Regions from separate parts of the Massilia violaceinigra genome, predicted to be linked through region 2. Evidence: riboswitches for the same ligand, from Rfam matches in the RefSeq annotation. Region 2 holds a riboswitch; the other holds the start of a gene.
The links. A riboswitch is a leader RNA that binds a small molecule or an ion and turns the genes downstream of it on or off. The one in region 2 is predicted to bind thiamine pyrophosphate.

Region 1 (3,415 bases), 2.4 Mb from region 2:
AACCCGCCGCGGCGCTTGGGCTGCTGCAGCACGCCCTCAAAGTAAGACAAGAACTTGGGAATCCGGTTCCCGATAAAGTCGGCGGCGCGTCGTTTGGCTTCCTTTTTCTGATCCTCGTAATACAGCGACACGCCGACAGGATGATGGGTGTCGTGCGCTTCGTTGACGAGGTCCGTAATGGTCAGCTGCAACTGATGCACCCACAAGCGCCCCGCTTCGGCGCGCGGCGCGAGGCCGTGGCGGGCGCCGAGGTACAGCAGGATGTTGGCAGTCTGGCCGATGGTCAGCGCCCCGGCGGTGAGAAAAGGCGGCGCGAACGATGGCGTGGCCTGGGCCGCAAGGGCGGCGGCGACCTTGTCGGCGCCATTTTTCTGGCGTCCCACGTCGACATACGCGGCGCCGGCCTCCTCCAGCGCCAGTCGGATGAATTCGCCGCGCCCCTGGATCGTCGGCCAGTAATATAGTTCGTACGTCATCGTGCCCCCTTGGATGGATCAGTCGAGGGACGATTATGGCCCATCCGCCGTTTTCGCCCGCCTTCCGCAAGAATCCCGTGCTTGAGCGATAATCTCCCACTACCAGTTTGCCCATACAAGGAACCACCGTGCTCAACTTCGACTTCTACAATCCGACGCAGATCCTGTTCGGCCAGGGCCAGATCGCCGCCATCGCCAAACAGATTCCCGCGTCCGCGCGCGTGCTGCTCGTCTACGGCGGCGGCAGCATCAAACAAAACGGCGTCTACGACGAAGTGCTGGCCGCCCTGGCCGATTTTACCGTCACCGAATTCGCCGGCATCGAACCGAACCCCAGCTACGAAACGCTGATGCGCGCCATCGCCCAGGTCAAGGCCGAGAAAATCGACTTCCTGCTCGCCGTCGGCGGCGGATCGGTCATCGACGGCACCAAGTTCATCGCCGCCGGCGCCCTGCTTGAAGAAGACCCGTGGACGATCCTCGAAAAGCGCGGTAACAATATCGTCGCCGCCATGCCCTTCGGCGCGGTGCTGACCCTGCCCGCGACCGGCTCGGAAATGAACAGCGGCGGCGTCGTTACCCGCAAATCGACGCACGAAAAATTCTCGTTCATGAGCCGCAAGTGCTTCCCCAAGTTCGCCGTCCTCGACCCGAGCAAAACCTATTCGCTGCCCACGCGCCAGGTCGGCAACGGCGTGGTGGACGCCTTTGCGCACGTGATGGAGCAGTACATGACCTACCCGGTCGGTGCCAAGGTCCAGGACCGCTTTGCCGAAGGCCTGCTGCTTACGCTCATCGAGGAAGGCCCGCAGGCACTGGCCAATCCCGACGATTACGACGTGCGCGCCAACGTCATGTGGTGCGCCACGCTCGCCTTGAATGGCCTGATCGGCGCCGGCGTGCCGCAGGACTGGGCGACTCACATGATCGGCCACGAGCTGACCGCCCTGCATAATCTCGACCACGCCCAGACGCTCGCCATCGTGTTACCGAGCATGCTGCGCGTGCGCAAGGAGGGCAAGCGCGCCAAGCTGCTGCAGTTCGCCGAACGCGTGTGGAACCTGTCCGGCGGCGATGAAGATACCCGCATCGAAGCGGCCATCACCCGCACCGAGGAGTTCTTCGAGCAGATGGGCGTGAAAACGCGCCTGGGCGACTACGGTCTTGGCGCCAAGGACCTGGACGGCATCTTGAGCGCCCTCGAAGCGCACCGCATGGTCAAACTCGGCGAACAGCGCGACGTCACCCTCGACGTGAGCCGCAAAGTGCTGGAAATGAGCCTGTAACAGGGCGTCAGGCACGCCGCACACGCTGGCGCGGGCAGCGCCGCCCGTGCCAGCTGTGATAAAATCGACATTCGCTAGGGGTCCTGGAATTTACTTTCCGGGTGAGAGATACCCTCCGTACCTGATCTGGATAATGCCAGCGAAGGAAAGCGCAAAGTAGTCCCCTCCTTTGTTTGCTCCCCCGTTGGCTCCGGCTTTTTCAAGCAACGCACCGCACGCCGGCGCGTAATACGAGCACACTATGTCATCGCCAAAATTCAAGCAGTCCGTCATCGCCCTGTCCATCGTGCAGGCGTTCGCCTTTTCCGCTCACGCGCAAACGACCTCGCAGTCGATGCCGGAAGTCGTCGTCACCGGCGCCAAGCAGATCGCCGCCGACCGCGCCAGCGTGGCCGGTTTCTCCGACACGCCGCTGCTGTACACGCCGGCGACGGTGGTGTCGATCAGCCGCGAGCAGATGCAGGACTACAGCATCCGCAACAGCACCGACGCCATGAAGTTCGACGCCAGTGTCAGCGATTCGTACAACGCCGTCGGCTACGCCGAGCAGTTCTCGATCCGCGGCTTCGCGCTCAATAACGGCGCCAGCTACCGCAAGGACGGCATCGCCATCTCGGGGGACACCCAGATCCCGCTCGAAAACAAGGAGCGCATCGAGATCCTCAAGGGCTTGTCGGGCCTGCAGGCTGGCGTGACCGCGCCGGGCGGCATCGTCAACTACGCGCTCAAGCGCCCGACCGCCACGCCACTGCGCTCGGTCACCGTGGAAGCGCGCGAGCGCGGCACCGTGTACGGCGCGGTGGACCTGGGCGGCCGCTTCAACGACAAGCGCTTCGGCTACCGCGTCAACGCCGCCGGCGAGCGCCTGCGCTCCTACGTCAAGGGTGCGGACGGCGAGCGCTCCTTCGTGTCGGGCGCGTTCGACTGGCAGATCTCGCCCCAGGCGCTGCTGCAGCTCGACATGGACTACCAGAAGAAATCGCAGATTACCGCGCCCGGCTACCAGCTCATTCGCGGCGTCGCGTTGCCGACCAATATCTCGGCCAAGACCTTGCTCAATGAGCAGCCGTGGACCAAGCCCGTCGACACGCGCACCAGCAATATCGGCCTGCGCTTCGAGTATCTGATCAACGACGCCTGGCGTACCACCATCACCGCCAACAAGCATGAATTCAAGCGCGACGACTTCACCGCCTTCCCTTACGGCTGCAGCAACGAGGGCGAGGGTTTCTATCCGGGCTACTGCTCGAACGGCGACTACGACGTGTACGACTACCAGAGCGTAGACGAACGCAAGTCGCCGCTCGGCGCGCAAGCCCTGTTGCAGGGTAAGTTCGCTACCGGCTCAATCGGCCACGAACTGACCATCGGCGCGACCTATCTTGAACGCAGCGACAAGGCCGGCGAATACGTGTACGACTACGTCGGCTTCAGCAATATCTACAACAACCTGATCGTGCCGCCCGTGGACGCGAGCCGCACGACCGGACCGCTCACGGAACGCTTGAACGATCATGAACGCGGCTTTGTGGTGCAGGACATCCTGTCGCTGAGCGCGCAGTTCAAGCTGCACACCGGCTTGCGCTATGCCGCCATCAAGCGCAATGCAAGCACCGACACCAGCTTCCTGCTGCCGAACGTCGCACTGGTTTA
Region 2 (3,415 bases):
ACCGCCACCGTGGCGCTCTGGCCCAGCTGGGTCTTGAGCTGCGCGCCCTCGGTGCTTGATGCCGACACCGATGGAATGAGCGTGGCCGTGCCGACCGTGCCGGTAAAGGCGCCGGCCACGTTGTTGTACACGACCGCGCCCACGCCGCCGCTGTTCTGGCAGTTGGCGACCTTGGTGGCGAAATCGATGGTGCCGCGCGCGATCAGGCAGACCTTGCCCGAGACGGCGGCGTTGACCTTGTCGCCCAGGCCAAAGTCGGCCAGCGGCGCGGTGGCCGTTTTCACGGGCGAGCCGTCCATCGACCCCGGCGCATACACGGTGGCGCCCACAGTCAGTGCCGGCGTGGAGCCGCTGTTCATCGGCACGGTCGAAAGCACGCCCACGCCGGGGCCGGAAATTTCGACCTTGCTGTTGTATTGCGAGAAGCTGGCCCAGGCCTTGTTCTCGTCCAGCGCGCCGACCATCATCACGCTGCCGTAGCCGGCCGGGTAGGAGACCACCGTGTTGCCATCGTTGCCCGCCGCGGCGATGCTGAGCACACCCTTGGCGGCCAGCGCATCGAAGGCGCGCTGCTCGGTCTTGCTGGGGCGCCCGCCGCCGAGCGACATGCTGATCACGTTGGCGCCGGCGCTGCCGCACTTGTTGGCGGCCGTCGCCAGGGACGAGGAATAGGCCCAGCCGGCCGCGCCGAACACCTTCACGATGTGCAGTTTCAAAAGCCGGTTCGCGTTCACGCCCACCACGCCGGTGCCGCTGTTGTTGATGGCCGCGACGGTGCCCGCCACGTGCGTGCCATGATGGTTTTCGTCGGTGTACCAGTTGCCGGTGCCGGCATCGTATTCGCCGGCGACGCTGTTGGCGCTCAGGTCTTCGTGGGCGCGGTCGTAGCCGGAATCGATGATGCACACCTTGCGGTTGGCGGCGTTCGCGTCCGGCAGCAGGTCGGCTTGCACCAGCTTGATCCCGTACGGCACCAGCTGGCCGGTCGCATAAGGCGTGCCGGTGGACGCCGACGTCAGGGCGAACGCCTTGCGCACCACGTCTTCCTCGATGTACTCGACGTTCGGATTGCGCAGCAGTCCGTTCAGGGCTTTGGCCGGCACCTCGATCGCCATCGCGTTCATGCCGTGGATCTCGTGCTTGACCGCACCGTGGGCGCCCGATACCGCCGCCTTGACGATGGCTGCCTTGCCCGGCTTGAACGCAACGATCACGCGGGTCGTGTCCGCGGCCGCGGAGGCATGCGTGACGACGCCGGCGGCGACGCTGGCCAACAACAATTTGACCGCGCTGGCGATCGGGGACATTTCAGGCTTGGTATGCATCATGGCAGTTCTCCGGAATGATCGTTTCAAGGGTGCCGCAGGCGTTGTTGACTGGCGTGCCCATGGGACCAGAGATTAAGTGTATTGGGAAACGATTAGAGCAATCAAACAAGTTATTTTGCGCGTCAGGCAACTGTTGTTTTGTACCGAAAGTCACGATTTCCGCCGTGTGCTCACTGCCGGATGTGAGAATTGGTGATATTGTTTTGCGCCTTACACGGGATTCATGTGGCCTGAACGGCAATCGTGCCAGGCATGCCATCCGCGCTCCACGATTGTTCAGTGTCCCACTCCGGTGCGCGCGGGTCTTGTGGCAGATCACTGCGCCGGACGTGCCGAAAAAGCCATCTTGTCCGGCCGATCAACAGGTATAATTACGCTCGCTGCCGCAAGGCGGCACACGCTAGGGGTCCTGCAAGTCGCAATGCGATGCGCGGGTGAGAAACACCCTCTGAACCTGATCTGGATAATGCCAGCGAAGGGAAGCCAGTGAGTTCCATGGATGCGCCGTCACGGCTGCCATCCCGGCCGCTCCTACTCCTTTGCTGGCTCCTGCACGCAATGGAGCCACATGAACGCACCGCTTAAAACCCCGCTCAAATTCGATTCCGCCACCGCCACGGTGGACGAAGCCGCCATCGCGCCTTTCCCGAATTCCCGTAAAGTCTATGCCCAGGGCAGCCGCGCCGACCTGCGCGTGCCGATGCGCGCCGTGAGCCAGTCCGATACCGCCGCCTCGTTCGGCGCGGAACCGAATCCGCCCGTGTATATATATGACACGTCCGGCCCGTACACCGATCCGGAAGCGAAGATCGACATCCGCTCGGGTCTCGGCACCCCGCGCCTGCCGTGGATTCTGGAGCGCGGCGACACCGAAGAACTGGCCGGCCCCAGCTCGGCCTACGGCCAGGCGCGCCTGGACGATCCGGCGCTGGCCGCGCTGCGCTTCCAGCTGCAGCGCACCCCGCGCCGCGCGCTGGCTGGCGCCAACGTGACGCAGATGCACTACGCGCGCCGCGGCATCATCACGCCTGAAATGGAATATGTCGCGATCCGCGAAAACCTGCGCCGCCAGGAATACCTGCAGGAGCTCGAAGCGTCCGGCCCGATGGGCAAGCGCAGCGCGCAGCTGCTGGGCCGCCAGCACCCGGGCCAGTCGTTCGGCGCCAGCATCCCGGACACCATCAGCGCCGAATTCGTGCGCGAGGAAATCGCACGCGGACGCGCCATCATCCCGGCCAACATCAACCATCCGGAAGCCGAGCCGATGATCATCGGCCGTAATTTCCTGGTCAAGATCAACGCCAACATCGGCAATTCGGCCGTGACCTCGTCGATCGGCGAGGAAGTCGAAAAAATGACCTGGGCGATCCGCTGGGGCGCCGACAACGTCATGGATCTGTCGACCGGCAAGCACATTCACGAAACGCGCGAATGGATCATCCGTAACAGCCCGGTCCCGATCGGCACCGTGCCGATCTACCAGGCGCTGGAAAAGGTCAACGGCAAGGCCGAAGACCTGACCTGGGAAATCTTCCGCGACACCCTGATCGAACAGGCCGAGCAAGGCGTCGATTACTTCACCATCCACGCCGGCGTGCTGCTGCGCTACGTGCCGATGACGGCCTCGCGCCTGACCGGCATCGTCTCGCGCGGCGGCTCGATCATGGCCAAGTGGTGCCTCGCGCATCACAAGGAATCGTTCCTGTACACGCACTTCGAAGACATCTGCGCCATCATGAAGGCGTACGACGTCTCGTTCAGCCTCGGCGACGGCCTGCGTCCCGGTTCGATCTACGACGCCAACGACGAAGCCCAGCTGGCCGAACTGAAGACCCTGGGCGAACTGACCCAGGTCGCCTGGAAGCACGACGTGCAGGTCATGATCGAAGGCCCGGGCCACGTGCCGATGCAGCTCATTAAAGAGAACATGGACCTGCAGCTGGACCAGTGCGGCGAAGCGCCGTTCTACACCCTGGGACCTTTGACGACCGACATCGCGCCCGGCTACGACCACATCACCTCGGGCATCGGCGCGGCCATGATCGGCTGGTACGGCACCGCCATGCTGTGCTACGTCACGCCCAAGG

Region 1: it holds a riboswitch for thiamine pyrophosphate, as region 2 does, so the genes downstream of both, CR152_RS18100 (TonB-dependent siderophore receptor) here and thiC (phosphomethylpyrimidine synthase ThiC) in region 2, are expected to answer to the same signal.

What each region holds. Positions count from the first base shown of each region.
Region 1 is NZ_CP024608.1:4,045,949-4,049,363, reverse strand. Features, by position in the region: gene CR152_RS18110 (glutathione S-transferase) at 1-476, opposite strand, end outside; gene CR152_RS18105 (iron-containing alcohol dehydrogenase) at 605-1,762, shown strand; TPP riboswitch at 1,829-1,927, shown strand; gene CR152_RS18100 (TonB-dependent siderophore receptor) at 2,004-3,415, shown strand, end outside.
Region 2 is NZ_CP024608.1:1,656,564-1,659,978, forward strand. Features, by position in the region: gene CR152_RS07420 (S8 family serine peptidase) at 1-1,328, opposite strand, end outside; TPP riboswitch at 1,721-1,826, shown strand; gene thiC (phosphomethylpyrimidine synthase ThiC) at 1,897-3,415, shown strand, end outside.